Regions from separate parts of the Pseudoxanthomonas spadix BD-a59 genome, predicted to be linked through region 1. Evidence: riboswitches for the same ligand, from Rfam matches in the RefSeq annotation. Region 1 holds a riboswitch; the other holds the start of a gene.
What was found. A riboswitch is a leader RNA that binds a small molecule or an ion and turns the genes downstream of it on or off. The one in region 1 is predicted to bind cobalamin.

Region 1 (15,890 bases):
TCGCGGCCCAGCACCACCGCCAGCGCACCGGCGCCGGCCAGCACCAGTGCGATCACCAGCACCAGCTGGGAGAACATGCTGCGCGTGCGGCTCATGCGCGGCCCTCCGGCGGCACGAACACATAGCCCACCCCCCACACGGTCTGCACGATCGCCGGGTTGCGCGGATCGTCCTCCAGCAGCTTGCGCAGGCGCGCGATGGTCACATCCATGCTGCGCTCGAACGCCTCGTGCCCGCGCCCGCGCGCCAGGCTCATCAACCGGTCGCGCGAGAGCGGCTGGCGCGGATGGCGCACCAGCACCGCCAGCACCGCGAATTCGCCCGAGGTCAGCTTCACCGGCACGCCTGCGCGGGTCAGCTGGCGGGTACCCAGGTCCAGCGTCCAGGGACCGAAGTTGACCGTGCCGCCCTCGGCCTGCGGCGCGCCTGGCATGGCCTGGGTGCGGCGCAGGACCGAGCGGATCCGGGCCAGCAGCTCGCGCGGATTGACCGGCTTGGGCAGGTAGTCGTCGGCGCCGATTTCCAGGCCGACGATGCGGTCGATCTCGTCACCCTTGGCGGTGAGCATCACCACCGGCGTGCTGTCGCCCTGGCCGCGCAGGCGCCGGCACAGTTCCAGCCCGCTCTCGCCGGGCAGCATCAGGTCCAGCACGATCAGGTCGAAGTGGCCCCGATCCAGCGCCTGGCGCATCTGTGCACCGTCGCCCACGCCCTTGACCGTGAAGCCCTGGCCTTCCAGGTAGCGCAGCAGCAGCTCGCGCAGGCGCAGGTCGTCGTCGACCAGCAGAAGGCTGGCGGTGGTCTGGTTCATGCGGGGCAATATCGCGTCCCGCGCAGGCCGCGTAAATGCCCGGCCGGTGGACTTTGTAAGCAGATGTTTCGCAGGGCGGCTACAGCAACATCCGCTGGCAGAGCCGAAACACCTGTGCCGCTGCGGCGGCCTAACGTGGCTGCACCGCGACGCTGCCTGCGCCGCGCCCCTTCCAAACTCAGGAGTTCGCCATGCACCTTCAGAAGTTCAACGTCCTGGTGGCCGCGCTGGTCATGACCACGGGCTTGGCCGCGAGCATTGATGATGCCGATGCGCGCCAGCGTACTCGCGCCCGTTCGGTCAGCAATATCGATGGTGCGCGTCAGGCCCATACCAGTGCCTCCGGCAGCGGGGTCCACGGCAGCTATGCCCGTGCCCGCACCCTCAGCACCGATGGCCAGGGCAACGGCAGCATCACCCGCTCCGGCAGCGCCACTGGCGCCAACGGCGGCGATGCCAGCTATCAGGCGCAAGCCTACCGCAATGCCGATGGCAGCGCCGGACGCAGCACCAGCGCCTACGTCGACTCTGCCAACGGTGGCAGTGCCAGCCGCAGCGCCACCTCCAGCCGCGACGGCACGGGCAACGCCAGCCGTTCGGCAAGCGCCTCGGCCCAGGGGGCCAACGGCGGCAGCGTCAGCACCGAAGGCGGGTTTACCAAGAATGCCGACGGCACTTACTCGGGCGGGCGCGACACCACGGCGACCGGACCGCAGGGCAACACCTATAGCGGCTCAACCGACTACAGCAACGGCCAGGTGAGTCATACCAGCACCTGCACCAATGCCGCCGGCGAAGTGATCGCCTGCCGCTGATGTTCCGTCCTGGTGCCGTCGCGGGGCGTCACCCCCCGGTCCGCCGTCGCGACGGCACCGCCTCTCCATCCCGCCCTCCCGGATGAATTCCATGAAACCTTTGCCGTTGGGTCTTCGCATTCTCGTCTTCATGCTCACGGCCACCGGCGCCGTTGCCGCTGCCGCCCAGGCGCAGATGCCCAGTGGGCAACAGCTGGCCGAACGCCTGGCGCAGGCCGACGCCAATGGCGATGGTTTCCTGGACCGTGCCGAGGTGGCGGACATGCCGCGCCTCAAGCGCGGTTTCGACAAGCTCGACACCGACCGTGACGGCCGCCTGTCCAGGGCCGAGCTGCAGGTGGTCGGGCAGAAACTCAGGCAGCGCCAATCCTAGCCTCAGGATTGCATCGTCATCCGTCCGCTCGGCCGCCGCACCGCCGGCTGGGTTGTGGCAGCGGTGGTCGACGATCACACCTTTTCTCCCACCCGGATCCGAACCAGGTATCGACATGAAACTTCCACATGAAATCCGCCTGCTGCCGCTGCTGCTGGTGTTCCTTGCCCCGGCCGCCTTCGCCCAGATGACCCTGCCCGAACCGACCCAAGCCCAGAAGCAGGCGCTGCAGCAGCGCTGGGCCAAGGCCGATACCAACCAGGACGGTTACATCGATCGTGCCGAGGCCGATGCGTTGAATCCCATTTCCAAGAATTTCGACGTACTGGATGCAGACCGTGACGGCAGGCTGTCCCAGGCCGAAATGAGGAATTCGGTGCTGGACCGTTTGCGCGCTGCCGACACCAACCAGGATGGCGACATCGACCGCGCCGAGGCCGATGCCAGCCTGCCGCGCGTGGCCAGGGCCTTCGATCGCCTGGACCTCAACGCCGACGGCAAGCTGTCGGTGGAGGAAGTGCAGCAGGTTGCTTCGCGCTTTGCCGGCCGGCGCCAGGGTCAGCGCTGAGCGGCCACGGGTGGGTTCATGCGTGTTCCCGCCCGTTCCGCCTCGCGCCGACGGCTCCCCGCCGGTCCCCGCTGCCAACGGCAGCCATTGAAGGCGCCGTGGAATCCGCCCCATGCATGATCTGCTCCCTTACCGCTGGCTACTGATCATTCCGCTGCTCCTGCCGTTGCTGGCGGCGGCCGAAGGGTGGCTGCGCCTGCGTCGCGGGCAGGCCTACGACTGGAAGGCCTACTGGGCCTCGCTGGCCGATGCGCTGGTGCGCGGGGTGGTCAACCGCGTGCTGCAGGGCGGCCTGGTCGGCCTGGCCCTGTATGCCGTGGCGCAGTGGCGCATCACCACCCTGCACATGGACACGTGGTGGCAGTGGCTCGGGCTGCTGCTCGGCGTGGAGTTCTGCTACTACTGGATGCACCGGGCCGACCATCGCATCCGCTGGTTCTGGCTGAACCACGCGGTGCACCATTCCCCCAACCAGTACACGCTGGCCTCGGCCTACCGGCTGGGCTGGACCGGACAGATCACCGCTGCGGCGGTGTGCTTTGCGCCGCTGGTGTGGCTGGGCTTTCCGGTGCCGGTGGTGATCGGCGCGCTGGCGCTCAACCTGATCTACCAGTTCTGGCTGCATACCGAGCTGATCGGCACGCTGCCGCGCTGGTTCGAATGGGCCTTCAACACCCCGGCCCACCATCGCGTGCACCACGCCAGCAATCCGCAGTACCTGGACTGCAACTACGGCGGGGTGCTGATCGTGTTCGACCGGCTGTTCGGCACATTTGGCCAGGTCCAGCCCGGGGTGCCGATCCGCTACGGCCTGGTCGAACCGATCCGCAGCTACAACCCGGTACGCATTGCGCTGCACGGCTGGATCGGGTTGTTCGCCGACCTGCGCCGGACCCGGTCGCTGAAGGAGGTGTGGCAGACCTTGTCCGGCCCACCTGGCGGCAAGCCGAGCCACGGCCAGGCGCCACGTTCCAGGCGGTAAAACCCGCCGCCGCTGGGGGTAAGAGCCGCACACCACATTTAGCGTTGACGGAGCCCTTCGGCCACACTATCTTGTGGCTGTCGGTTCTGCGGACTTGCTCGTCGCGGATCAAAAGGGAAGTCGGTGCGGCCGTCGAGGCCAATTCCGACGCTGCCCCGCAGCGGTAACTGGGAACGAATCCGCCACATCAGCACTGGGCCAGCGCCCGGGAAGCGGCGGAGGAGGAGAAGGTCTGGCCTTCATGCCCATGAGTCCGAAGACCTGCCGACAGCCGCGCGCACGCACATCGCGCGGTCCTGGCCGCGGCGTCTTCCGAGGGGAAGATGGCGGATGAAGCGAAGGCCGCCGCCGGCCCGTCCGGGCGTCGCGGTCCTTGCGACGCCGCCGTCCCACACTCCAACGCCAACGCCGTCCTTCGCCTTGCTCGGGACAGGCGCGGGGCGTGCATCATGCATGGAGAACCGACTCGTGACCCAGACCGATTCCGCCGTGGCGCCGCGCCCGGCCGACGCACAATTCCTGCTGACCCCACCGCCCACCGCCACCGTGATGCGCGTGAAAAAGCGCAACGGCGGCAGCGAGGCGGTGGACCTGAACAAGATCGTGCGTGCCGTCCAGCGCTGCGCCGATGGCCTGCACGCGGTCGATCCGATGCGCGTGGCCACCCGCACCATCTCCGGCCTGTATGACGGGGCCAGCACCCAGGAACTGGACGAACTGTCGATCCGCACCGCCGCCTTGCTGATCGGCGAGGAGCCCGAATACGGCCGCCTGGCCGCGCGCCTGCTGGCCAACTGCATCGCCAAGGAAGTGGCCGGCCAGCAGATCCACGCCTTCTCGCAGTCGATCAGCCGCGGCCACGAAGTCGGCCTGATCAACGCGCGCCTGCTGGAGTTCGTGCAGGCTAACGCGCGCAAGCTCAACGATGCGATCGACCTCAACCTGGACCGGGAGTTCGAGTACTTCGGCCTGCGCACGCTGTACGACCGCTACCTGCTGCGCCATCCGCACACCCGCAAGGTGATCGAGACCCCGCAGCAGTTCTTCCTGCGCATCGCCAGCGCATTGAGCGAAGAGGTGCCCGAAGCGCTGGCGCTGTACCAGCGCATGGCCCGGCTGGATTACCTGCCGTCCTCGCCGACCCTGTTCAACGCCGGCACCACCCACGAGCAGCTCTCCAGCTGTTTTTTGCTGGATTCGCCGCAGGACTCGCTGGAGTCCATCTACGCCAGGTACGGCGATATCGCCCAGCTGTCCAAGTTCTCCGGCGGCATCGGCGTCAGCTACAGCCGCGTGCGCGCCCGCGGCTCGCTGATCAGCTCGACCAACGGCCATTCCAACGGCATCGTGCCGTGGCTGAAGACCCTGGATTCGTCGGTGGCCGCGGTCAACCAGGGTGGCAAGCGCAAGGGCGCGGCCTGCGTGTACCTGGAAACCTGGCACGCCGACCTGGAAGACTTCCTGGAGCTGCGCGACAACGCCGGTGACGACGCCCGCCGCACCCACAACCTCAACCTGGCCAACTGGGTGCCGGACCTGTTCATGCAGCGCGTGGAAGCCGATGCGCCGTGGTCGCTGTTCGATCCCAAGACCACCCCGGAACTGCCCGACCTGTACGGCGAGGCCTTCGAGCACGCCTACCTGCAGGCCGAAGCCCAGGGCAAGGCCACCAAGACCATCGCCGCGCGCAAGCTCTACGCCCGGATGATGCGCACCCTGGCCGAGACCGGCAACGGCTGGATGACCTTCAAGGACAAGTGCAACCTGGCCAGCAACCAGACCCTGCGCGCCGGCAACGTGATCCACCTGTCCAACCTGTGCACCGAGATCCTGGAGGTCACCTCCAGCGACGAGACCGCGGTGTGCAACCTGGGCTCGATCAACCTGGGCCGTCATTTCGACGACCACGGCGATTTCGATTTCGACAAGCTGGCCCAGACCGTGCGCCTGGCCGTGCACCAGCTGGACCGGGTGATCGACCTGAACTTCTACCCGATTCAAACCGCGCGTCGCGGCAACCTGCGCTGGCGTCCGGTCGGCCTGGGCTGCATGGGCCTGCAGGACGTGTTCTTCAAGAAGCGCCTGGCCTTCGACAGCGCGCAGGCCCGCGCGCTGTCGAACAAGATCGCCGAGACCATCTACTTCCACGCGCTGGAAACCTCGTGCGAACTGGCCCAGCAACGCGGCAGGCATCCGTCCTTCGCCGACACCCGCGCGGCCAGTGGCGCGTTGCAGTTCGATGCCTGGAATGTGACCCCGGAAGACACCGCGCGCTGGGACGCCCTGCGTGCGCGCATCCGCCAGCACGGCCTGCGCAACTCGCTGCTGATCGCCATCGCCCCGACCGCGACCATCGCCTCGATCGCCGGCTGCTACGAGTGCGTGGAGCCGCAGCTGTCCAACCTGTTCAAGCGCGAGACCCTGTCGGGCGACTTCCTGCAGGTCAACCGCTACCTGGTGGACGAGCTGAAGAAGCTCGGCCTGTGGACTGCGCAGATGCGCGATGCGATCAAGCTGGCCGAAGGCTCGATCCAGGGCATCGCCCAGATTCCCCAGACGCTGCGCCAGATCTACCGCACCGCCTGGGAAATCCCGATGCGCTCGCTGATCGACATGGCCGCCGGCCGCGGCGCCTTCATCGACCAGTCCGCCTCGCTCAACCTGTTCATGGAGAGCCCGAACATCGGCGCGCTGTCCTCCATGTACATGTACGCGTGGAAGCAGGGCCTCAAGACCACCTACTACCTGCGCTCGCGCCCGGCCACCCGCATCGCCAAGGCCACCCTCAGCCACGACGCCAGCCAAGCGCCCGCTCCGAAGCCGGCGTTCACCCCGGACGAGGCGGTGAGCTGCTCGCTGGAAAATCCGGAAGGCTGCGAGGCCTGCCAGTAATGCTTCAAGCCCCTCTCCCGTCGGGAGAGGGGTTGGGGTGAGGGTGCGGCGGAGTCAATGAGGGCTCCGGCATCATCGCCTTCGCCCTTACCTCAGCCGCAGGGATGCGGCTTCGATATCCGCCCTTCGGGCACCTTCTCCCGACGGGAGAAGGAAAGAAATCACAAGCGAGAAACCCATGTCCGCCCACCCCCGTCAGATGCTGCTCGATCCCGGTTTTGAACTGACCCTGCGCCCGATGCGCTATCCGCAGTTCTATGACATGTACCGCGATGCCATCAGGAACAGCTGGACGGTGGAGGAGATCAACTTCCAGATCGACATCGCCGACCTGCACGACAAGATGACCCCGGCCGATCGCCACCTGATCCACCGGCTGGTCGCCTTCTTCGCCACCGGCGATTCGATCGTGTCCAACAACCTGGTGCTGAACCTCTACCAGCATCTCAACGCGCCCGAAGCGCGCATGTACCTGTCGCGCCAGCTCTACGAGGAAGCGCTGCACGTGCAGTTCTACCTGACCCTGCTGGACAACTACCTGCCCGAACCGGGCGAGCGGAGCAAGGCCTTCGCCGCGGTGGACAACATCGCCTCGATCAGGAACAAGGCCGGGTTCTGCTTCAAGTGGATGGACAGCCTGCAGGACCTGGGCCGCCTGGAGACGCGCGCGCACCGACGCCAGTTCCTGCTCAACCAGATCTGCTTTGCCACGTGCATCGAAGGGCTGTTCTTCTTCGCAGCCTTTGCCTACGTGTACTACTTCCGTTCGCGCGGGCTGCTGCCGGGCCTGGCCTCGGGCACCAACTGGGTGTTCCGCGACGAGAGCTGCCACATGGCCTTTGCGTTCGAGTCGGTGCGCGTGGTCCGCGAGGAGGAGCCGGACCTGTTCGACGAGCAGATGCAGCAACAGGTCCAGGCGATGCTCGAAGAGGCGATCGAATGCGAGCTGCAGTTCGCCGAGGACGTGCTGTCCGGCGGCGTGGCCGGCATCTCCAGCCGCGACATGCGCCAGTACCTGCAGCACTGCGCCGACAACCACTTCGCCCGGCTGGGCATGGAGCGCAAGTACAACGTGCGCAACCCGCTGCCCTTCATGGAGCTGCAGGACGTCCAGGAGCTGACCAACTTCTTCGAGCGCCGGGTCTCGTCCTACCAGGTGGGCGTGCAGGGTGAAGTGGGCTTCGACCACGCGTTCTGAGCGGTGTCCTGCGCGCTGGATCGGCGCTGCCGAAGCCGACGGGGCGGAAATGGAAGCGCCGCCCAGCGCGGCCAATGTCCCGAAGGCTTGGCAACCGTGCACGCATTCCTGCGATGCGCGGCCATGCCCTACACCGGCGACAATGGACCTCTGCGCGCGCTGCGCAGGGTCCAACTCAGGAGTTGCCGCGATGTCCGAAGTCCCTGCCGGTGAAGTGCGTCCGCTCCAGGCCCGCCTGCTGCACATGGTCTTTCCCGACCACACCAACCATCTGGGCACGCTGTTCGGGGGCCAGGCGCTGGCGTGGATGGACATGGCCGCCTTCATCGTTGCCTCGCGCTATGCGCGCACCACCGTGGTCACCGCGCGCTCGGAGCAGGTCGATTTCCGCCAACCGATCCGCAAGGGCGACCTGGTCGAGGTGGTCGCCAGCATCGTCAAGGTCGGCCGCAGCTCGATGAATGTCGATGTGGAAGTGATCACCGAGGACCTGCTGTCCGGCGAGCGCAAGCTATGCACGCGCGGGCGCTTCGTGATGATCGCCCTGGATCCCCTGGGTCGTCCGACCGCCGTGCCGGCGTTGCCGAAACTCTGAGCACGGTGCCTGGGCTGCCGAGCGGGGTCAGGTCCCATCGGCGCGTGGCCGCACCAAATCCCTGCCGCGCCGCGTCTTGCCCGGCCGGGTCTTCGCGTGGTTCTGACCGAAGCGCAGTGGAGCAGGCGTGCATTCCCCCGCCGATGACACACGCCTGTATCGCGGGGCTCATACTTCCTCGATCCTGCGCGCCTCCGGCTCGGACAGGCTCAGCTCGCGCAGATCCAGTTCCTCCTGCAGGATCCGGAAGGCGTCCTCGGGCAGCTCGCCGCGGGCGTGCAGTGCGTTGAGCTGGCGGCGTTCGGCCTGGACCAGGCGGCGCTTGGCTTCGACTTCGCCCGGGGCCGGTTTTGCGTGATACCAGTCGCGCACCCGGCGCAGGGCCTCGGGATTGGTGTCGCTGGCGGCCAGCCGCTCCAGCTCCTCGCGCCCGGCCGCCTCGAGGCGCTCGCGGGTCTGGTCGATGGCGCGCGTGGTGGTGGTGTCGGCGGGAATCTTCAGCCAGCGGATCAGCGCGTCCAGGGTGGCACCCTGCAGCACCACGGTGCCCAGCACCACGGCCAGCGCGCACAGCACGATCAGGTCGCGCCCCGGGAAATCACCCGGCAGCGACAGTGCCGTGGCCAGGGTCAGCACCCCGCGCATGCCCGACCAGGACACCACCAGCCGCACCCGGGTCTGGCCGTGCACCTGCGGCTCGTGGCCGGGCAGCAGCGCGCGCAGCAGCAGCGGATAGAGCATCACCCACAGCACCCGCACCAGCACCACCGCGCCCAGCACTGCCGCGGCAAAGCCCAGCGCGTGCCAGCGTTCGGCGCCCTGCAGGCCGGTCACGACCTCGCGCGCCTGCAGGCCGATCAGCAGGAAGGCGATCACGTTGAGCACGAACACCGCCGCATCCCAGATCGAGAACGAATGCACCCGGCCGCGTACGTGCTGGCGATGTGGCGCCGAGCGCGCCAGCAGCATCGCGTAGGTCACCACGGCCAGCACCGGCGACACATGCAGGCGCTCGCCCGCCGTCCACACCAGGAAAGTGCCGGCGAATTCGAAGATCGTCGCGCTCTGGCTGCCCGACCACATTGCTCCGATCCTGGAATAGCCCCAGCCCACCGCCGCGCCCAGCAGCACCCCGCCGGGTACCTCCAGCAGCAGCCCGGCCACTGACTGCCAGGGATGGTCGGTGCCCTGGACCATGGCCACCGCGCCGCCAAACAACACCAGGGCGATGGCATCGTTGAACAGGCTTTCGCCCTGCAGGGTCACCAGCGTGCGCCGCGGCAGGCCCAGCCGGCCCAGCACCGCGTGGGCGGCGGCCGCGTCCGGCGGCGCCACCACCGCACCCAGCGCGATCGCCGCGGCCAGCGGCAGGCCGGCCATCGACACGCCCAGCCAGGCCACCGCCGCAGTGGTCAGCAGCACCGCGAACACCGCCAGCGCCAGCAATGGCGGCCAGTTGTGCCGGAGCTCGTGGGGCGAAGTCTCGAACGCGGCCGACAGCAGCGCCGGGGCGATGAACAGGGTCATGGCCAGCTTCGGGTCGATCCCGACCTGCGGCACCCACGGCATCGCTGCCGCCGCCGTGCCGGCCACCGCCACCAGGCTGGGGTAGGGTAGACCGGTGCGGCGCGCCAGCTGCGAGAGCAGCGCGGCCACCAGCAGCAGCACGACCAGGGTCTGGAACAGGGCCATGCGTGGCTTTTTCCGATGAAAACCGGGCCGGCAAACGTAGCCGGCCCGTGTTCATTGGCGCGTGAGGCCAGGCCATTCCGGCAGGGCGAAAATCCTGATGCGCCTGCGGCAGCACCGACAGCGTTGCCGGCTGTGCCGGCCGCACTGCAGCGCCCGCATCACCCCCGCCTGCAAGGCGCCTGTGCCTAGCCGTGTGCGTCAGGCCTTGGCGGCCGGGCCAGGCTCAGCCACACGGTGAGGGCCAGGATGGCGAACACCACGCCCAGCGAGGCCAGCACCGGGATCTGGATGAAGTCCACCACCAGCATCTTGGCGCCGATGTACACCAGAATGACCGCCAGCCCGTAGGGCAGCAGGTGGAAACGGTCGGCCATGCCGGCCAGCAGGAAGAACATCGCGCGCAGGCCCAGCACCGCAAAGACGTTGGAGGTCAGCACGATGAACGGGTCGGTGGTGATGGCGAAAATCGCCGGGATCGAGTCGACCGCAAAGATCACGTCGGTGACCGAGATCAGGATCAGCACCACGAACAGCGGCGTGTACCAGCGCTTGCCCTCGCGCACCACCGACAGCCTGTGGCCGACATAACTCTCGGTCAGGCGCAGGTGCCTGCGCATGTACTTCAACACCGGATTGGCTTCCAGATCCGGCTCGGACCCGGCCGAGAACCACATCCTGATGCCGGTGAGCAGCAGGAACGCGCCGAACACGTACAGCAGCCAGTGGAACCTGGTCAGCAGCGCAGCGCCGGCAAAGATCATGACCGCGCGCAGCACGATTGCGCCCAGCACGCCGATCACCAGAACGCGCTGGCGCTGCTCCTCGGGCAGGGCAAAGGAATTCATCACCAGCAGGAACACGAAGATGTTGTCCACCGCCAGCGACTTCTCGACCAGGTAGCCAGTCAGGAACTCCAGGCCGATGCGGCCGGCGTTGGCCGCATCGAGGGTCTGGTGCAGGTACCACCACAGGCCGGCGTTGAACGCCAGGGCCAGGGTGACCCAGGCGATCGACCACCACAGCGCTTCCTTGAAGCTCACCTTGTGCGCGCCGCCGTGGCGCATCAGCACCAGGTCGGCCAGCAACGCGGCGATCACCACGACCACGAATCCACCCCATAGCCAAGGGTTGGCCACTGTCTGCATCTGGTTTTCTCCACGCGTAAGAGGGACGGGAGCGACGGGGTCCGGTGGGTGCGTCTGGAGTCTTGGCAGATCCGGGGCACACGCCTTCGCCGTTGCGGCGAAGGTCTCGCTCACAGCCGGTCAATGATCTGGACCGGTTGCCGCTGGACCGGGGCACCAGGCCCGTCATGACGATCACAGCGCGTGGGAGCTACTCCCCTTCTGGCGCGGATTGTCGCGGCCGCAGCCGTGATCGGTCAATCGGAAAGCCGGGCCCAGGCTTGGGAGAGGCCCTGGAATGACGGCATTGTCACTCCGGGGCGTCCTGCAACCAGCGCATGGACGCGCCGCCTGCCGAACGCGGGCCGGGCCGGTTGCCGCCGCCGTAGTCGCCGTCACCGTAAGGGCCATGGAAGGGTCCATCGCCCTTGCTGACGTGGATATCCATGCGCATCACGCTGGTGCGGCCCTGTTCGCTGGTGAAGGCCTTGCCGATACTGAGGTCGGCCGCGTGGTAGGTGCTGCTGCCGTAACCGGTGGAGTAGCCCATGCCGGTGGTGAAGCTGCCATGGAGGTGGGCCTTGCCGTCGTCCAGTTCCGAACGCGCAGGCACGATGTCCCTCGGCACAGGCCCGCTGTGATCGCCGTAATAGGCACCGGGCGGATCGGCTGCGGAAAAGGCCGGGTCGTCCTTGAGCTTGAGGTCCAGCGGACCGGCCTGGGCCAGCGCGCCCAGCGGCGCGGCCAGCAGCAGCAGGGACAGGATGGGGGCGGCGTTCATGGCGCGAGGACCTTGGGGAGAAGGCGCAGCCGCGGCGCGCAAGCGGCGCCACCAGGCACCGGCGCCCGGACAGCACATCCATCCACGCTACCAGCGGCGCGTTAACCCACGCTGGCCGGAGGCGGCCTGCTCCGGCAGACCAGGGTTGCATTCGGCAGCCGAGCAGGCCATGGGTCTCGATCTGGCTGACCAGCACGTCCAGCAGCATCAGGCACTGGCGCGCGCGGCGTCGCCGACCGGCAGGGTCACGTTGACGATGGACGGATCGTCCGGGTCGGGCTTGAAGCTGAAGCCCAGCTCCCGGCACATGGCCAGCATGGTGCGGTTCTCGCGCAGCACCTGGCCCTCGACCAGGCGCAGGCCCTGCCGGCGCGCGTACTCGATCATGATCTGCATCAGCTGCCAGCCCAGGCCGGCGCCCTTGAGGTCCGAGCGGACCAGGATGGCGTATTCGCCGCGCTCGTAGTTGGCGTCGGCCAGCAGGCGCACCGCGCCCAGCATCTCCCCCTGCCCATTGAGCGCCACCAGCGCGATCGAGCGGGCGTAGTCCAGCTGGGTCAGGCGGGCGAGGAACTCGTGGCTGAAGTGCTTCATCGACTGGAAGAAGCGCAGCCGCAGGTCCTCGTCACTGACCCTGGCGAAGAACGCACGGAACAGTGCTTCGTCTTCCGGCCGCACCGGCCGCACGAACACGGCGCTGCCATCGGTCAGGGTCAGCTGGCGCTCCCATTCCTTGGGATAGGGCAGGATCGACAGCCGTGGATGGCCACGGCCCTTGTGCAGCTGGCGCGAATGGGCCACCGCGATGCGCGCGTCCACCGCGGCCACGCCGCCGGCATCTGCCAGCAACGGGTTGATGTCCAGCTCGCGGATCTCGGGGATGTCCGCCGCCAGCTGTGCCAGCTTGACCAGCACCAGGGCCACGGCGCGTTCGTCGGCGGCCGGCACGTCGCGATAGGCCTTGAGGATGCGCGAGACGCGGGTGCGGCCGATCAGCTCGTGGGCCAGGCGCAGGTCCAGCGGCGGCAGCGCTAGGGCGACATCGTCGATCACTTCCACCGCACTGCCGCCACGGCCGAACACGATCACCGGACCGAACACCGGATCATCGGCAATCCCGGCGATCAGCTCGCGCGACTTGGGCCGCAGCACGGTGGGCTGGACGACCACCCCGTCGATGCGCGCATCCGGGCGCAGCCGGCGTGCGCGCTCGATCAGCGCGGTGGTGGCCGCATGCACGGCCTCGGCCGAGACCAGGTTCAGGCGCACGCCGTCGACGTCGGATTTGTGGATGATGTCCGGCGACAACACCTTGACCGCCACGGGCAGGCCCTCGTCCAGCAGCGGCTGGGCCAGCCTGACCGCCGCGTCGGCATCGGCCGCGGCCCAGATGCGGGCGGTCGGAATGCCGTAGGCGCGCAGCACGTTGCTGGCGGCGATCGGGTCCAGCCACTGGCGGCCCTCGGCCAGCGCGGCCTCGACGATGGCGCGCGCGGCCGTGCTGTCGACCACGAAGTCCTCGGGCAGGCTGGGTGGGGTTTCCATCAGCGCGGTCTGCGCTTCGCGATAGCGCACCAGATGCATGAAGCCGGCGACCGCGTCGGCCTCGGTCGCATAGTTGGGGATGTGGGCGGCGTTGAGCGCGGACAGCGCCGCTTCGCCACCGCCCAGCCACACCGCAAACACCGGCTTGGCCCGGCTGTAGCGCAGCCGCTGGCCGGCGCTGCGCACCAGCGCGCGCGCGGCATCGGCCGAGGAGGTGAAGGCCGTCGGCACGTTGACCACCAGCACCGCGTCGTTCTCGGCATCGGCCAGCAGCGCCTCGATGGCCGCCGCATAGCGCTCGCCATCGGCGTCGACCACGATATCCACCGGGTTGCTGCGCGACCAGTCCGGCAGCGCGCGATCCAGCCTGTCCACGGTGGCGCTGGAGAGCGTGGCCAGGGTGCCGCCGAGCGCGCCCAGCTGATCGCGGGCCAGCGCGCCGACGCCGCCGCCATTGGACAGGATCGCCAGGCGCCGCCCGGGGAAGGTCCCGAGCCGGCCCAGGGTCTGCGCGGCGGCGAACAGCTCGTCCAGCGCGCCCACCCGCAGCAGCCCGGCGCGCCGGAATGCCGCGTCGTAGACCGCATCGGAACGGGCCAGGGTCTGGGTGTGGGTGGCACCGCCGCTGTTGGGTGCGCGCCCGGACTTGACCACCACCACCGGCTTGCCACGCGCCGCCGCGCGCGCGGCCGACATGAACTTGCGCGCGTCGCGGATCGATTCGACATAGAGCAGGATCGCGCGGGTGTGCCGGTCGAGGGCGAAGTGGTCCAGCAGGTCGCTGAAGTCCACGTCGATCGCATCGCCCAGCGACACCACCGCGGAGAAGCCGACCTCGTGCTGCACGCCCCATTCCACCAGGGCCGCGGCGATGGCCGAGGATTCGGAGATCAGCGCCAGGTCGCCCGGCAGCGGCGTGTGCGCAGCGATGCTGGCATTGAGCCTGGCATGCGGGGCGATCACCCCCAGGCAGTGCGGGCCGAGCAGGCGCAGGCCGTGCGCGCGTGCGGCCTGTTCGGTGGCCTCGGCCAGCGAGCCGGGGCCCTGGCCCAGGCCGGCGGTCAGGATGATGGCCGCGGCGACCCCGCGCTGCGCCGCGGTGGCCACCACCTTGGGCACCATCGGCGCCGGGGCGGTGACGATCACCAGGTCGGGCACATAGGCCAGGTCGGTCAGTTCGTGCACGGTGGCCATGCCGTCGATCTGGTCATAGCGCGTGTTGACCCAGGCGATCTGGCCGGGGAAGCCGGAGGCCTTCAGGTTGCGCACCACCGCGCGTCCGGCCGAGCGCTCGCGCGGGCTGCCGCCGATGATGGCGATCGACTGCGGGGCGAACACGGACTTGAGGCGGTAGGTACTCATGCACGTTGGGCCGGCGTGGCGACAGCCCATACGGTACACGGCCGCACGCACGCACCGCATGACGCGATGCGGGTCCTGTGCACGCTGCCCACGATGGTCGCGCGCGCGGCGATCGGTTCAGGCCAGGCGCAGGCCGGGCGGATAGGGCGGCGTATCGGGATAGCGGCCCTGGGCCAGCTCGGCCTGCAGGGCACGCCACCAGCCCGGCTCGAACAGCTGCCCATGGACCGCCTGCAGTGCCTGCGCGAGCGCCGGCGGCAAGCCCATGAACTGGGCGAAGCGCTCGGGGAACACATCGCCCGGCCAGACCTGGAACCACGGCTCATCGGCCATCTGTTCCTCGAAATTCTGCGCCCTGGGCCAGTCGCGGAAACTGCAGTCGGTGATCAGCCGGACCTCGTCGTAGTCGTAGAACACCACCCGCCCGTGCCGCGACACACCGAAGTTCTTCGGCAGCATGTCACCGGGGAAGATGTTGTTGCGGGCCATGTCGACGATGGCCTGGCCATACTCCAGCACCGCCGCGCGCGCGGCTTCGGCCGGTTGCTCGCGCAGGTACAGGTTGAGCGGGCGCAGCCGGCGCTGCACGTAGCACAGGGCGATGATCACATCCTCGCCCTCGAACTCCAGGCTGCCGGCGCAGGTGTCGCGCAACTCGGCCAGCAGCGCCGGGGCGAAGCGCGCGACCGGGAAGCGCAGCGAACGGTACGGCTGGGCGTCGAGCAGGCGGCCGGCGCGGTCGCGGCTGAACACCAGCGCGTAGCGGTCCTGCACGTCCTTGCGGGTGACCTGCTTGGATTCGGCGAAGCGGTCGCGGATCAGCTTGAACACCAGCGGGTAGGAGGGCAGGGTGAACACTGCCATCACCAGCCCGGGCGTGCCCTCGGCCTGGACCAGCTGCTCGTGGGCGCACTCGTTGAAATGGCGGAAGAAGGTGCGGAAGCGCTCGGTCTTGCCCTGCTTGGCCCGGCCCAGCACGGTGTACAGCTCGTCGATCGGCTTGTGCGGCAGCAGCGTGCGCAGGAACACCACCGCATCGCCGACCGTGGGCAGGTCGGCCTGGAAGTAGCTGCGCGAGATGCCGAACAGCTGGGCCACCTCCGCACGCCGGGTCAGCACCGCGTCCACGCGCAGGCCGGCCTCGTCGTTGAC
Region 2 (15,890 bases), 470 kb from region 1:
GGACCTCAACGCCTATGCACTGCGCTACCCGGATGCGTTCGCCGATGAGATCGCGCGCTATCTGGACGTTCCGCGCGGCTACGTGGTCGCGCTGGGTCAGCAGCCGGGCTGGGCGCCGGGTGATGTGTACTTCGCTTGTGCGCTGGGTAAGGTGCTCGCGCAACCCTGCCGTGCCGTGGTACGGGCGCGTGCGCGTGATGCCGACGGCGGCTGGCAGGGCGTGGCCAGGCGCGTGGCCGGCGCCGGCAAGCCGGTGCCGACCCGGGCCTTGCGTGAGTTGCTGCGAAGCAGCTATGCGCATTGGGAGCGGCCGCTGGACTGAGCGCGCACGCGGCGCGATGGGGCATGCGCGCAGGACCTGTGCAGCCACGGACTCGGCTTGAACCGCGGTGGGCACCCACCGGCTCGCACGCCTGCAGAAGTTCGGCGCGTCGTGCGAAAGATCAACCTTGTCTGGAAAGGCAAGCTCCGGCAGACCCACCACGAACAGGCGCCGTCTCGCGCGAGCAGACCTGCGCGCGCGATACTGCAGCTGCGATGCGCAAGATCCTCCACATCGACATGGACGCCTTCTATGCGTCGGTCGAGCAACGTGACGACCCGGCGCTGCGCGGCAAGCCGGTCGTGGTCGGCGGCAGCGCGCCGCGTGGCGTGGTCTGTGCGGCCAGCTACGAGGCGCGCAAGTACGGGGTGCGCTCGGCCATGCCCGGGGTGACGGCACGGCGGCTGTGCCCGCAGGCGATTTTCGTGGCGCCGGATTTTGCGCGCTACCGCGCCGTGTCGCGGCAGATCCGCGAGATCTTCCTGGCCCACACCGACCTGGTCGAGCCGCTGTCGCTGGACGAGGCCTATCTGGACGTGACCGCGCCCAGGATCGCCTCGTCCAGCGCCACGGCCACCGCCCAGGCGATCCGCGCGCAGATCTTCGAGACGACCGGACTCACCGCCTCGGCCGGGATCGCGCCCAACAAGTTCCTGGCCAAGATCGCCTCGGACTGGAACAAGCCCAACGGCCAGTACGTGATCAAGCCGGCCCAGGTCGAGGCCTTCCTCACCCCGCTCAAGGTCGGCCGCATCCCCGGCGTGGGCAAGGTGGCCGAACGCAAACTTGCCGAACTGGGCGTGGCCACCGTCGGCGACCTGCGCCGCTTCACCCTGGACGAGCTGCAGCTGCGCTTCGGCCGCTTCGGTGCGGCGCTGTACCGGCGCGCGCGCGGCATCGACGAGCGCCCGGTCCAACCAGACCAGCAGGTGCAGTCGATCTCGGCCGAGGACACCTTCGAGGTGGACCTGCCGCTGGCCGAGCTGGGCCCGGCCATCGCGCGCATGGCCGACAAGGCCTGGCGGGCGACCGGCAAGACCGCGCGGATCGGCCACACCGTGGTGCTCAAGCTCAAGACCGCGCAGTTCCGCATCCTCACCCGCAGCTTTACCCCGGAAGCGCCACCGTCCTCGCTGGCCCAGTTCACCGCCATCGCGCTGGCCCTGCGCGATCGGGTGGACCTGCCGGTCGATACGCGCTATCGGCTGGTGGGCGTGGGCCTGGCCGGGTTCCGCGAGCGCGAGGAGATGGCCGTGCAGGGCGCACTTTTCGGTGGGGACAGGCCAGCGGGCGGTCATGAGGCGTCAGGCGCGTGATGGTTCCAGCGCGCGCATTGGCATCGCGCCCGGCTCGCGCCGGTGCGGCGCCGGCGCAACAGGACGGACGGGAGCCGACGCTAGAATGCCGGCCCCGATGCTGCCTGGAGTGCGCCGTTGTCCTTCCCCTATCCGCTGGTGATCTTCGACCTGGACGGCACCCTGGTCGATAGCGCGCCGGCCATCGCACGGGCGGTCAACCGCACCCTCACCGACTGGAAGCTGCGCAACTACGATCTGGCCCAGATCACCGGCTGGATCGGCGAAGGCTCGCGCCAGCTGATTACCTACGCCATGCGCGCCGCCGGCAGCGAGGTGGACATCGACGCGGTGATGCCCGGCTTCCTCAAGCACTACGGTGAGACCGCGCCGGAGGGCCAGGCCTATCCCGGGGTGGAAGACACGCTGGCCACGCTGCACGGGCAGGGCGTCCAGCTGGCGGTGTGCACCAACAAGCCCGAGCAGTTCGTGCGCCCGCTGCTGCAGGCGCGCGGGCTGCTGCAGTACTTCGACGGCATCGTCGGCGGCAATACGCTGTCCGAGCGCAAGCCCAGTGGCGTGCCGCTGCTGCACCTGTGTGCGCAGGCCGGCGTGGAGCCAAGGGGCGCGCTGATGGTGGGTGATTCGGAAATCGACGCCCTGTCGGCGCACAACGCCGGCGTGCCGCTGGTGCTGGTGCGCTACGGCTATCACAAGTCGCTGGACCTGGATGCGGTCGGGGCAGTGGCGGTGATCGGGACAATGCCGGAGTTGCTGCAGCTGCATTGACCTGGGCCTGGTTTCAGTCGCCCCGGCAAGGAGCGTGCATGGTCCAGGGGAAAGCGCAGCCCCAGCGCTGGCGCTCGAGGCCGGCTTTTTTTCACCCAGCAAGGACCCTACTGCCGCCTGGCCTGCCAGCGGATGCTGACGGTGTATTCGCGGCCCGGCTGGTTGTACCACTGGATGGTTTGGTAGTCCCTGTCGAACACGTTGGCGGCCTTGGCCTGCAGGGTCCAGTCGCCGGACAGCGCGTATTCCAGGCGCACGTCCAGGGTGCCGTAGCCGGCCAGGCGCGCGGTGTTGGCCGCGTCATCGTAGCGATGGCCGTAGCCGTTGCCGGTCAGCCCCAGGCGGAAGTCACCGATGGCGTAGTCCAGGTCCAGGCGGGCGGTGTCGCGTGCGCGGCGGGCCAGCCAGTTGTCGTGATTGATGCTGCCATCGCTGTCGTTGCGCGGTTCGGTGTGGCTGATCTGCGCGTTGATGTCCAGGCCATGCAGCGTCATGAAACCGGTGAGTTCGGCGCCGCGGATCCTGGCCTTGTCCACGTTGACCAGGTTGAAGGCGGTGTCGTAACCGATCAGGTCCTCGATGCGGGTTTCATGCGCATTGAAGGTCCAGTTCCAGCCCTGGCCGTACTGGGCCAGGCCCAGGTTGAGCGACTTGCTCTTCTCCGGCTTGAGGTCCGGATTGCCGAAGCCGCCCGGGTAGTACAGGTCGTTGAAGGTCGGTGCCTTGAAGCCGGTGCCGGCGCTGGCGGTGAACCTGAAGCCGTTGCCGAAGCCGAACCCATAGCCCAGGCTGCCGGTGGCGTGCGAGCCGAACTGTTCGTTGTCGTCATTGCGCACCGAGGCCTGCAGCGAATGCGCGGAGAAGCGGCCCTGGTACTGGGCGAACACGCCGGTGTTGTCGCGGCTGTCCACGTCGAACGGGGTATTGCTGGTGACCTGATCGTCCTGCCAGTCGCCGCCGAGGGTGACGATCTGGCCCGGCGCGAAGGTGTAATCGGCCTGTGCCGATGCGGTGTCGCGACGGGTGTCGAAGGTGCTGACGTAGCTGCGCGTGCCGGCGTCGGCATCGACGTAGTCGTTGTCGGACTGGTCCTCGGCGCGGCCGGCCTGCACGGTCAGGGTGAGGGCATCGGACGGCGTCCAGCGCAGGGTGCCGCCGGCCACGCGCTGCAGGTTGTCCGCTTCGTTGCCACCAAAGGCGCTGCCGTCGTATTGGTTGCGGCTGTCGGCGTTGAGGAAGGTGCCTTCCAGGCTGAGTGTGTCGGTGACATTGATGCCGCCGCGCACCCCGATGGAGGTGTTGCGGTAGCCGTCGCGGTCGGGTTGGTCGACATAGCAGCCGGCGCCAAACGGCGCCTGGGCATTGCCGGCGGTCCCGCGGCAGGCGTTGATGCCGTCGGTTTGCTGGTAGCCGGCGTTGGCCGAGAGCCAGCCGCGCGCGCCGCGGTAGCTGAAGCCGGCACTGTGGTTGCGCAGGTCGTGGCTGCCGAATCCGGCCTGGGCATGGGTGGTCAGGCCCTGGCCGCCGGTGCGGGTGAAGATCTGGATGACCCCGCCGATGGCTTCCGAGCCGTACAGGCTCGAGCGCGGGCCGCGCACGATTTCGATGCGCTCGATCTGCGCCACCGGCAGGTCCTGGAACGCGGCCAGGCCGGCGCTGGCCGAGCCGATGCGCACACCGTCGAGCAGCACCAGGACCTGGTCGGACTCGGTGCCGCGGATGTTGAGCGTGGTGTTCTTGCCCGGGCCGCCCTGGTTGCTGAAGCCAATGCCGGCACGCCCGGCCAGCAGGTCGGTCAGCGAGCTGGCCTGGCTGCGGTCGATCTCTTCGCGCGAGATGACCTGCACCGGCACCAGGCTGTCCTGAAGGGCCACTTGCGTGCGGGTGGCGGTGACCGTGACCTGGTCCAGGACGGTGGCATCCTCGCCGGTCTGGGCCGAGCCGATGGTGGGAAGCCCCAGCGCGATGGCCAGGGAAAGCAGGGTGGATTTCATGGGCAAGACTCCGTCGCGCGCCCCGCGCGCATGCAAGGCAAGGAAGCCGCGGACGGAGGTAATGCAGGCGGACAGCGCACGCGAAACACGCGCGGCGCGGCACGCGCGACGCCCTCCGCATCGCAACCGGTGATGGATTCGTGGCGAATCCGCGCTCCAGGCCGGTCTCCGGGCTTGCGAGTTGGAAGTGCCGGCACTTCCGCCGCCGCGCCTTCCCGTGCGTGTCGCGCACAGTGGCCGATGCGTTGGCATGACTCGCTTACCGTTGCGGGGGCAGCGCCGGAATCGCCTGGTTCAAGGCTCACCAGCTTCCCGTTTCAACCCGCCGCGCGTGCAGCTGCGCGTGGGGTCACCTGAAAGCGGCGCAGAGTGTACGCGATCAGGCGCTGGGCCGTGACCGCTGCGCGTGGGAGCCGCTTCAGCGGCGAAAGCTTCCCGGTACAGCCCATCGCCGCTGAAGCGGCTCCCACAGGCCCTCGCAGGTTCAGTCGTCGTCGCGACCGGGACTGTCGAGGAAATCGAATGACGGCCCATGTCCGCCTTCGTCGCTGCCGTGGTTGGTGGTGGTCACCGGCGCGGCGGCCGGGCGTCCGCGCGGCGGCGGCAGGGCGGCCGCGGCCGCTTCCACCGCGGCCACCATCTCCTGGCGGCGCGCCTGGCTCACCTCCTGCCAGTGGCAGCCCTGCAGCGCGCCTTCCAGCGCATAGAGCAGGTTGAGGCTGGGCCGGAAACCGGCGCGTTTGACCCGCATGAAGGCTTCGACCGAGCCGGCCGCGCGCAGGTCTTCCTCGGTGCGCAGACCGACCTGGCGCAGCCACGCAGCGGACTTGGGACCGATGTTGCGCAGCTGCGTGGTGCTCATTGCAGGGCCTGGACCCAGGCCGCGGCGATGGCTTCGATGCCGCGCTGGTCGTCCTCGTCGAAGCGGCCGACCCGCGGACTGTCGATATCCAGCACGCCGATCAGCGCGCCGTCCTTCACCAATGGCACCACCAGTTCCGAGCGCGAAGCCGCGTCGCAGGCGATGTGGCCGGGGAAGGCCTCCACGTCATGCACGCGCTGGGTCTGGCGGGTACTGGCCGCGGCGCCGCAGACGCCCTTGTCCAGCTTGATCCGCACGCAGGCCGGCAAGCCCTGGAACGGGCCGACCACCAGCTCGGTTCCATCAAAGAAATAGAATCCGGCCCAGTTGCAGTCCGGCAGGGCGTTGAACAGCAGCGCCGAGAGGTTGGCCGCGTTGGCGATGCGGTCGGTTTCCCCTTGCATCAGGCCGCGCGCCTGTTCCAGCAGCTGCGCATACTGCTCGGACTTGGTCCCGGAAAGGGTCTGGCTGGCAAATGACATGGGCCGATTCTACGTGCACATGCGGGGCCGGCGCCGGGGCGGGCGGCGCCGGCAGCGTTTGACAAAAAAAAAGCCCGACAGGGGGAGGGACCTGTCGGGCCAGATTTGTGTGGGGGGAGGGACCCACACAAACGAGGGAGCGTGGCGCAAGGCGCCGGCGCGATGTGCTGTGCTGTGCCACCAATTTCCGCGAAACCAGCATTACGGGTTGATGTTGCGACGCAGCATACCCCCGGTTTTGTGGCAATGCAAGGCCAGCGCAGGGCGACCGACGAACGGTTGCTGAAACACTCAGGTCCAGGAATGAAAAGCGCCTTGCGGCTCCCGTTGCAGTGTTTTTCTCAGCCTCTCAGCCTGCGGCAGGCCCGCGGTAGCGGCTGCCGGCGGTGCAGGTCTCGTGCACCACCACCTGGCTCAGCAGCGGCAGCGCGGGCTTGAGGTGATCCCAGATCCACTCGGCGATGCGCTCGCTGGTGGGGTTGTCCAGGCCCTGGATGTCGTTGAGGTAGTGGTGGTCCAGGCGCTGGAAGATCGGCCTGAAGGCTGCCTTGACTTCGGCGAAGTCCATCACCCAGCCAGTGTGCGGATCCAGCGGGCCAGACAGGTGGATCTCGATGCGGAACGAGTGTCCGTGCAGGCGGGCGCACTTGTGCCCATCGGGCACGTTGGGCAGCCGGTGCGCGGCTTCGATGCTGAAGACCTTGAAGATATCCATGGCGCAATCTTCGGCGGCCGGCGCGGGGCGTGCAAACCCCGCGCCGGCAACCTGTGCCCCTCAGTCGGCGCGACGCGGCTGGCTGGAGCGCTGGCCACCGGCACCGCCGCCACCTGCGCGACGCCCGTTGCCGCTGCCGCCCGGACGCGGCGCGCCGTGCTGCCTGGGGCCGGCGTGGGCGCGGCGCGGGGCTTCGCCATGCGGACGGCGGTCGTGGCGACGCGGCGGGCGCTCGCCGCCCGGCAGGTCGGCCCGGCCCGGTGCGCTGTTGCCCCAGCGGATCGGGGTCTGCGGCACGAAGCCCGGCACGTCCTTGATCTCCAGGTCGCGGTCGAGCAGGCGCACGATTGCGCGCAGCAGCTTGGCATCTTCCTGCGAGACCAGCGACACGGCCTGGCCGGTGGAACCGTTGCGGCCGGTGCGGCCGATGCGGTGCACGTAGTCCTCGGCCACCATCGGCAGGTCGAAGTTGATGACCTTGGGCAGCTGGTCGATGTCGATGCCGCGCGCGGCGATGTCGGTGGCCACCAGCACGGTGACCTTGCCGGCCTTGAAGTCACGCAGCGCGCGCAGGCGCTGGGATTGGCTCTTGTTGCCGTGGATCGCGGCGGTCTGGATGCCGGCCTTCTCCAGGAACAGCGCCAGCTTGTCGCTGCCGTGCTTGGTCTTGGCGAACACCAGGGTCTGCTCGCGCGAGTCCTCGGCCAGCAGGTGCAGCAGCAGGTCGCGCTTGCGGGCGCTGTCGACCGGATGCACGCGGTGGGTGATGTTCTCGTGCACGGTGTTCTTGGGCGTGGCCTGGATCTCCAGCGGATCGTGCATGAACTCGCGCGCCAGCAACTTGATGTTGTCGTCGAAGGTGGCCGAGAACAGCAGGGTCTGGCGGTTCTGCTTGGGCAGCTTGGCCAGGATCCGCTTGATCGACGGCAAAAAGCCCATGTCCAGCATGCGGTCGGCCTCGTCCAGGACCAGCACCTCGATGCCCGACAGGTCGACGCTGCGACGCTCCAGGTGGTCGATCAGGCGGCCCGGACAGGCGATTACCAGGTCCACGCCACGACGCAGCGTGTCCAGCTGCGGGCCCATGCCCACGCCGCCGTAGATGGTGGCCGACGGAATGCGCAGGTACTTGCTGTAGTCGCGCAGGCTCTCGTGCACCTGGGTGGCCAGCTCGCGGGTCGGGGTCAGGACCAGGGCGCGCGGACGACGCGGGCCACGGGTGACTGCCTGCGGGTGGGTGCCCAGGTGCTGCAGCAGCGGCAGGCCGAACGCAGCGGTCTTGCCGGTGCCGGTCTGTGCGCCGGCCATCAGGTCGCGGCCGGCCAGGGCCAGCGGGATGGCCTGTTCCTGGATCGGGGTCGGGGTTTCATAGCCCTGCTCGGCCAGCGCACGCAGCAGGAACGGGGCAAGCCCCAGGGTTTCAAATGACATTGGTAAAGCTCCGGATGCACGCCCGGTTCGCGCGGAAAACGCCACACGCGCAGCGCAAACAAGCGCTACGTGCCACGAAAGCCGTTGGAAGAGCGTGTGTTGCCCGAAGCGTTCCCTAACCGCGCTGCGAGTAACTGTTGGGCGACCATGCCGACAGTGGTAGGGCCGTCTTTGCGAAGCGAGAAGGCGTCGGAGGATGGGGGGCGAAGCGGGCCGATAGCCCATTCAACGCCGGTGTCCCTTCAGGGGAAACACGACTGCCGCTAAAGCGAAGCCCGCGTATGGTACCCGATCTGCGCCGTCCACGCCGGCCGGTGCGGCGACGGTTTACCTGCGGACCGGGCGTATCATGGCCTGGTCACGCGCACAGGAGGCGCACACCGATGAGCAGCCTGCGTATCCACCGCAATACCTCCGAGCCGCCAGCGGACGATGTGGGCGAGGAGCGCGAGCCGGTTGCCGGCCACGGCTGCCGGGTCTGCCTGGTGCGCCACCTGGCGGTGTGCTCTGCGCTGCCAGCCGAACAGGCCAGGGCCCTGGAGCAACTCACTGGTGATCTGCAGCTGCGTGCCGGCGAGCTGCTGGCCCGCGAAGGCGAGCAGCGCCGCTACGTGTTCACCGTGCAGACCGGCGCCCTGCGCCGCACCCGGACCCTGGCCGACGGCCGCCGGCTGGTGGCCGGCTTCCTGATGCCGGGCGACTACATCGGCTTCAGTGGCTCGGATCATTACCGGTACACCATCGAGGCGATCACCGACAGCACCCTGTGCGCGGTCCCCCACCAAGGCATGCGCACCCTGTGCCGGACCCACCCCGGTCTGGAACACGAGCTGATGCAGCGCGCCTGCATCGAGCTGGACGCCACCCGCGACAAGCTGATGGCACTGGCCCGGATGACACCACCGGAGCGTCTGGCTGGCTTCCTGCAGGACATGGCCCAGCGCCGCGCCCGCCAGGGGCTGGACCCTGTGGTCATCGCCCTGCCGATGACCCGCACCGACATCGCCGACTACCTGGGCCTGACCATCGAGACGGTGAGCCGCTGCTTTACCAAGCTGCGCGGTGAAGGCCTGATCGCCACCCCCGATCCGCACACGGTGCGCCTGCTGGACCGCCGCAGGCTGGATCTTCTGGCCGCCGCGGGCGGGTGATGCGGGACTGCAAGCCAACAGCCCGCTGCGGTGGTGGTCGCGTGACCCGGCCGGGTGGCGCAGGTCGACAAGGATGCAGCTGGCGTGGATTGGAAATCGGCGAGCGGTATCGCGCCGGCGAAGTTGGGTGGGCCGACAAACCAGCCTGCCCAGCACCGGCGCCCGCTGAAGACGCGCGCAACAGCTAGGCACTGGTCGCTTCCTGCAGGCGACCATCGGCCAGATGCCAGGTCGCTTCGGCCCAGCCGACGGGCAGTGCGTCATGGGTGATCACGATGACGGTGCGGCCCTGGCTGGCCTCGGCCAGGTCGGCCAGCAGTGCCTGGGCGGTGTCCACGTCCAGGCCTTCGGTGGGTTCGTCCAGCAGCAGGATCGAGGCATTGCGCAGCAGGGCGCGGGCCAGGGCGATGCGGCGGGCCTGGCCGGCGGAGAGCGTGCGGCCGTGTTCGCCGATCCAGGCATCGAGCTGGCCGGGCAGGCCGCGCACCAGCGCGTCCAGCCGCACCTGTTCGAGCACCTGCCACAGGCGCATGTCATTGGCCTGCGCATCGCCCAGGCGCAGGTTGTCGCGCACGCTGCCGGCGAACACCGGCGCCTCCTGCGGCAGCCAGGCGATCTGGGCGTGCCAGTCGTCCTGGGCGAAGCGGCGCAGGTCGATGCCGGCGTAGCGCACGCTGCCCGCATCCGGATCGCACAGGCGCAGCAGCAGCGCCAGCAGCGAGCTCTTGCCGGCGCCGCTGTCGCCGGTGATGGCGATGCGCTGGCCGGGGGCGATGCGCAGGCTGGCACCGTCCAGCACCGGCTGGCTGCTGCCGGCCCAGTGGAAACCGACCTGCACCAGTTCCAGGCTGCCCTGCGCGGGCACGGGGCTGGGCGTTGCCGGATCGCGCACCGGCGGGGCGGCGCTGACGGTGCCCTGCAGGCGCTGCCAGGCGCCGCGCGCGGCATGCAGTTCGCGCCAGGCCAGGGCCGCGCCGGCGCAGGCCTCCAGCGTGGCCACGGTCATGAAGAACAGGCCCGCCGCGGCCGGCGCCGACACCGCACCGGTCGATGCGGCCGCCAGGACAAGCCCCAGCATCGCGGTCAGCGCGATCGCCGTGATCGCGCCGTGGCCGAAGGTAGCCAAGGCCAGTCGTTGCTTGCGCCGGCGTTCGCAGCGCGCCAGCGCCTGGCTGGCCGCCTCGATCCGGGCCAGCCAGCCGTCGCCGGCCTGCAGCGCGGCCAGGTCGGTGGCGCCCTGCACGGCATCGAGCACGTCGGCACGCACGGTGGCGCGGGCTTGTTCGCGCGCAGCCTCGTGCGTGCGCGCGCCACGCGCAGCCGCCCATGGCAGCACCACGCCCAGCAGCAGGCAGGTCACCAGCAGCACCAGCCCGGCCAGCGGCAAGGCGATCGCGGCGACCGCGCAGGCCACCAGCACCAGCAGGCCCAACGCCAGCAGCGGGCCGAACGCGCGCACCAGCCCGCCTTCGACCCGTTCGATGTCGGCGATCAGCTGGCTGAGCAAATCCCCGGTGCGCAGCCGTCCCAGGCCCAGCGGTGCCAACGGCAGCGCGCGGCGGAAGAAGTCCAGCCGCAGGTCGCGGCCGATCCGCAGGGTGACATCGTGGCCGACCAGTTTTTCGCCGTAGCGCGAGAGGATGCGCACGAAGGTCAGGCCGCGGATGCCGGCCGAGGGGCCGAACAGGTTGAACCCGAGCGCGCCCGTCCCGGCCAGCGCTGCGGCGGTGAGAAAGTGCCCGGCGACCCCCAGCAGCGCGGTACCGGCCAGCAGGGTCAGGCTGAGCAGCGCCAGGGTCAGCGCAATGCCGCGGCGATGGGCGGCGAACGGGTTCACGCGGCCTTCCGCAAGCGGCGCATCTGCCCGTCCGGCAGCCACAGCACCTGGCCAAGACGTTCCATCACCGCCTCGCTGTGGGTGGCGATGACCAGGGTACGGTCGCGGGCGAACTGCAGCAGCGCCTCGAGCAGGCGCGCTTCGGTCTGCGCATCCAGGAACGCGGTCGGCTCGTCCAGTAGCAACAGCTGCGGATCCTGCAGCAGCACACGCGCCAGGGCGACGCGGCGGGCCTGGCCGCCGGACAGGCCGAAGCCGCCTTCACCGATGCGCGTGTCCAGCCCCTGCGGCAGCTGCCGGACGAAGTCCATCACCTGCGCCGCGTCGGCCGCCGCGTGCAGCTGCGCCTGACTGGCCTGCGGCGCGGCAATGCGCAGGTTGTCGGCGATCGAGCCACAGAACAGGTGCGGCCGCTGCGCCGCGTAGCCGATGCGCAGGTGTTGGCTGCGCAGCAACTGGCCGGCATCGGCCGGCAGCCAGCCGGCGAGGGCTTCCAGCAAGGTGCTCTTGCCGCAGCCGCTGGGCCCGGCCAGCGCGATGTGCTGACCGCTGTGCAGATCGAAGGACAGCTGCTCCAGGACCGGATGCGAGGCGCCGGCGTGGCGCAGGCTCAGGTCGCGCACCTGCACGCAGACCTGGGGTGGCAATGTCCCTGCGGCATCGGCCCCGGGCGCCACCTCGCGGGGGGCCTGCTCGGCTTGATCCAGCGCCGCATCGATCCGGGTGATTGCGGCCAGCGCGTTGGCGCGATCGTGGTAGTGCGCGGCCAGCCGGCGCAGCGGCGCGTAGACCTCCGGGGCCAGCAGCAGGCAGAACAGTCCCGAAGCCAGGTCCAGCGGCGCGCTGCGGATGTGCAGCATGCCCAGGTAGGTCAGGCCCAGATACAGCGCCACCATCGCCACCCCCATCGAGGCGAAGAACTCCAGCACCGCCGAGGACAGGAAGGCGATGCGCAGTACCTTCAGGCTGCCTTCGCGCACCGCGTCTGCGGCCGCGCGCACGCCTTCCAGTTCGCTCTGCGCGCGGCCGTACAGGCGGATCAGGCCCAGCCCACGCAGGCGGTCGGCAAAATGCGCGCCCATCCGGGTCAGCGCATCGAGCTGGCGTTCGCTGGCGGCCTGTGCACCCCAGCCCACCAGGGCCATGAACACCGGGATCAGCGGCAGGGTCAGCAGCAGGATGCCGCCGACCACCGGATCGACCCAGAACACCGCCACCAGCAGCACCAGCGGCACCCAGGTGACTTCCATCCGTGCCAGCAGGAAGCCGCCGACGTAGCCGTCCAGCGCATCGACATGGGCGCCGGGCAGTTCGGCCAGGGCGCCGGCGCGCTGGTGGCGCAGCCACAGCGGCCCGCGTGCCTGCAGGCGCCGTACCACGGAAAGACGCAGCTGGTGGCGCAGGGTTTCCACCGCCGCATCGGCGCAATGGCGCGCAGACCAAGCCAGGCCGGCGCGGACCAGGCCGACCGCGCACAGCGCCAGCAGCAGCGGCAGCACCTGGTCCAGCGGCAGGTGCTGGACCAGCACCCGCTGCGCGGCCAGCGCGATCAGCCCGGCCTGGGCCGCCAGTCCCACGCCGGCCAGCACCGTGGCCACGCCTGCCACGCGCAACCGCCCGCGCACCGGCGCGGTAAGGGCCTGCAGCTGCTGGCGGGCATCGGGCGAAGGCTGGGGCATGACCGGTGGCGAGCAACGAAGGCCTGATTGTGCACCCTGGCCGCCTGTCGGGACGTTGATGCAGATCAAGGCCGGCAGCCCGATTGCAGGGCATCCTGCAGGCAACTCCAAGGGGCCACAGCTGCCATGCCGGACATGACCATCGTCGAACTCAGTCGTCTGCAGTTCGCGCTCACTGCGCTCTATCACTTCCTGTTCGTCCCGCTGACGCTGGGCCTGTCCTTCCTCCTGGCCATCATGGAAAGCGTCTACGTGATGACCGGTCGCGATGTGTGGCGACGCATGACCCTGTTCTGGGGCTCGCTGTTCGGCCTGAACTTCGCCATGGGCGTGGGCACCGGGGTGGTCATGGAGTTCCAGTTCGGCACCAACTGGTCCTATTACAGCCAATATGTCGGTGACATCTTCGGCGCGCCGCTGGCGATCGAAGGGCTGATGGCGTTCTTCCTGGAAGCCAGCTTCATCGGCCTGTTCTTCTTCGGCTGGAACAAGCTGAGCAGGGTCCAGCACCTGATGGTGACCTGGCTGGTGGCGCTGGGCTCCAACCTGTCGGCGCTGTGGATCCTGATCGCCAATGGCTGGATGCAGTTCCCGACCGGTGCCAGCTTCAACCCGGACACCATGCGCATGGAGGTGACCGACTTCGCCGCGGTGCTGTTCAACCCGGTGGCGCAGGCCAAGTTCGTGCATACGGTCAGTGCCGGCTACGTGTGCGGCGCGGTGTTCGTGGCCGCGATCAGTGCGCTGTACCTGCTGCGCGGCAAGCATGTCGAGCTGGCCAAGCGCTCGCTGGCGGTGGCCGCCAGTTTCGGGCTGGCCGCCTCGCTGAGCGTGGTGGTGCTCGGTGACGAGAGCGGCTACACGGTCGGCGAGAACCAGAAGATGAAGCTGGCGGTGATGGAAGGCATGTGGGAAACCGAGCCTGCCCCGGCCGGGTTTAACCTGTTCGCCATCCCCGACCAGGCCAACCAGCGCAATCGGGCCGAAGTCCACATTCCCTGGGTCATGGGCCTGATCGGCACCCGTTCGCTTAACACCCAGATGCCGGGCATCAAGGACCTGGTCGCCCGCGCCGAGCAGCGTATCCGCAACGGCCAGGATGCCTACGCCGCGCTGCAGGCGCTGCGCGCCGACCGCGGCGATGCGCAGGCCCGGTCGACCTTCGAGGCCAAGTGGCAGGACATGGGCCATGCCCTGCTGCTGAAGAAGTACCGCGACGACATCGGCAACGCCACCGATGGCGAGATCGCCAGGGCAGCCCTGGACACGGTGCCCAACGTGCTGCCGATGTTCTGGGCCTTCCGCATCATGGTGGCCCTGGGCCTGTACTTCATCGGGTTCTTCGCAGTGGCCTTCTGGTACGTGACCACCAACAAGATCGAGCAAAAACGTGGCTTCCTGAAACTGGCGCTATGGAGCCTGCTGCTGCCCTGGGTGGCCATCGAGCTCGGCTGGATCATCGCCGAATACGGCCGCCAGCCGTGGATCATCGATGGCGTCCTGCCGACCTTCTTCGCCGCCTCGGGCCTGAAGCTCTACGAGGTCGTGCTCTCGCTGTGCGGTTTCGCGGCGCTTTACACCACCCTGGCGGTGGTCGAGATCTGGCTGATGCGCAAGTTGATCAGGAAGGGCCCGACCGACTACATCGGCGGCGGCGCCCCCTCCCAACCCTCCGCCAGTGCGCTGGCCACCTCGCCCACCGTCTGACGGCCACGGAGCACGCAACATGCACGCCATTCCCCTCGACTACGACACCCTGCGCCTGATCTGGTGGCTGCTGCTGGGCATTTTGCTGATCGGCTTTGCCATCGCCGACGGCTTCGACCTGGGCGTGGGCACGCTGCTGCCCGCCGTGGCACGCACCGATGCCGAGCGCCGCCTGACCCTCAACGTGATCGGCCCGGTCTGGGAGGGCAACCAGGTGTGGCTGATCACCGGCGGTGGTGCGATCTTCGCTGCGTTCCCGATCCTCTACGCGGTCAGCTTCTCCGGCTTCTACCTGGCCATGTTCCTGATCCTGGTGGCGCTGATCCTGCGTCCGGTGGGCTTCAAGTTTCGCAGCAAGGTCGAAAATCCGACCTGGCGCGCGGTCTGGGACTGGGCGTTGTTCGTGGGCGGCTTCGTGCCGGCACTGGTGTTCGGGGTGGCCATGGGCAACGTCGTGGTCGGCGTGCCGTTCCATTTCGACGACGGCCTGCGGGTGATCTACGAAGGCAACCTGTTCGGCCTGCTGATGCCGTTCCAGCTGGTCTGCGGCCTGGTCAGTGTGACCATGCTGGCCGCGCACGGCGCCGGCATGCTGGTGCTCAAGACCGATGGCCCGGTTGCAGTGCGCGCGGGCAAGCTCGGTGCACTGGCCGCCTTTGCCGCAGCGGTGCTGTTCGTGCTGGCCGGGGTGTGGATGGCCCTGGGCGTCGACGGCTACCGGGTGACCAGCGGCCTGGACCTCACCGGCGCGTCCAACCCTGCGCTCAAGCAGGTGGCGCATGCCTCCTGGATGGCCAGCTACCAGGCCATGCCGTGGACCTGGATCTTCCCGGTGCTGGGGGTGGCGGGCATGTTGCTCAGTGGCGTGCTGCTGCTGCGCGGCAAGGGGGGGCGAGCGTTCCTGGCCTCCAGCCTGGGCATCGCCAGCATCATCCTGACCGAGGGCCTGGCGGTGTTCCCCTTCCTGCTGCCGTCCTCCTCCGACCCGAACCACGGCCTGACCCTGTGGGATGCGTCCTCCAGCCACACCACGCTGTTCATCATGCTGATCGCGGTGGTGCTGTTGCTGCCGATCGTGTTGCTCTACACCGCCTGGGTCTACCGTGTGCTGCGCGGCAAGGTCGGCGCCGACAGCATCGGCCAGAACCCGAACGCCTACTGACATAGGAGCTGCACCATGTGGTACTTCGCTTGGATCCTGGGCGTGAGCCTTGCCTGCTTCTTCGCCATCCTCAACGGCATGTGGTTCGAAATGCGCCAGGACGCGCGCAAGGGCGTCGCGCCGGACCCGCAGACGCAGGGCAATCCGCCGCCTGACGCCGCGCCTGACGAACTGTAGTTGGATCCTTGCCAGGTCTGCCGCCCATTTGCCGTGCCAGCGGACGAGGTGCAGGGTGGCGTGCCTCGGAAGGTCCGTATCCCGGATACGGAAAAGCCCGCTCAGGAAGCGGGCCTTTTTGCCTGTACTGCAGGTTCGCGCGAAGTGGTGGCTATGGGTGGACTCGAACCACCGACCCCAGCATTATGAGTGCTGTGCTCTAACCGGCTGAGCTACATAGCCGCGCGAGAACCGGCAATTCTGGATATCTGAAGGGCGTCTGTCAATCTTCTGATTGTCTGGTTGAG

Region 2: it holds a riboswitch for cobalamin, as region 1 does, so the genes downstream of both, btuB (TonB-dependent vitamin B12 receptor) here and DSC_RS15325 (ribonucleoside-diphosphate reductase subunit alpha) in region 1, are expected to answer to the same signal.

Annotation. Positions count from the first base shown of each region.
Region 1 covers NC_016147.2:3,385,982-3,401,871, reverse strand. Annotated here, with positions in the region: gene DSC_RS15355 (ATP-binding protein) at 1-95, opposite strand, end outside; gene ompR (osmolarity response regulator transcription factor OmpR) at 92-811, opposite strand; gene DSC_RS15345 (hypothetical protein) at 1,003-1,626, shown strand; gene DSC_RS15340 (EF-hand domain-containing protein) at 1,718-1,999, shown strand; gene DSC_RS16960 (EF-hand domain-containing protein) at 2,115-2,567, shown strand; gene DSC_RS15330 (sterol desaturase family protein) at 2,680-3,549, shown strand; cobalamin riboswitch at 3,614-3,832, shown strand; gene DSC_RS15325 (ribonucleoside-diphosphate reductase subunit alpha) at 4,099-6,441, shown strand; gene DSC_RS15320 (ribonucleotide-diphosphate reductase subunit beta) at 6,620-7,639, shown strand; gene DSC_RS15315 (acyl-CoA thioesterase) at 7,830-8,234, shown strand; gene DSC_RS15310 (cation:proton antiporter) at 8,403-9,926, opposite strand; gene DSC_RS15305 (TerC family protein) at 10,112-11,071, opposite strand; gene DSC_RS15300 (hypothetical protein) at 11,361-11,831, opposite strand; gene DSC_RS15295 (bifunctional acetate--CoA ligase family protein/GNAT family N-acetyltransferase) at 12,039-14,738, opposite strand; gene aceK (bifunctional isocitrate dehydrogenase kinase/phosphatase) at 14,856-15,890, opposite strand, start outside.
Region 2 covers NC_016147.2:2,915,907-2,931,796, reverse strand. Annotated here, with positions in the region: gene DSC_RS13235 (hypothetical protein) at 1-322, shown strand, start outside; gene dinB (DNA polymerase IV) at 538-1,638, shown strand; gene gph (phosphoglycolate phosphatase) at 1,756-2,406, shown strand; gene btuB (TonB-dependent vitamin B12 receptor) at 2,514-4,400, opposite strand; cobalamin riboswitch at 4,543-4,771, opposite strand; gene DSC_RS13215 (TfoX/Sxy family protein) at 4,885-5,262, opposite strand; gene DSC_RS13210 (GAF domain-containing protein) at 5,259-5,744, opposite strand; gene queD (6-carboxytetrahydropterin synthase QueD) at 6,094-6,459, opposite strand; gene DSC_RS13200 (DEAD/DEAH box helicase) at 6,520-7,890, opposite strand; gene DSC_RS13195 (Crp/Fnr family transcriptional regulator) at 8,274-9,041, shown strand; gene cydC (thiol reductant ABC exporter subunit CydC) at 9,226-10,878, opposite strand; gene cydD (thiol reductant ABC exporter subunit CydD) at 10,875-12,557, opposite strand; gene DSC_RS13180 (cytochrome ubiquinol oxidase subunit I) at 12,684-14,264, shown strand; gene cydB (cytochrome d ubiquinol oxidase subunit II) at 14,284-15,426, shown strand; partial or broken gene cydX (cytochrome bd-I oxidase subunit CydX) at 15,442-15,534, shown strand; tRNA gene DSC_RS13170 (tRNA-Met) at 15,749-15,825, opposite strand.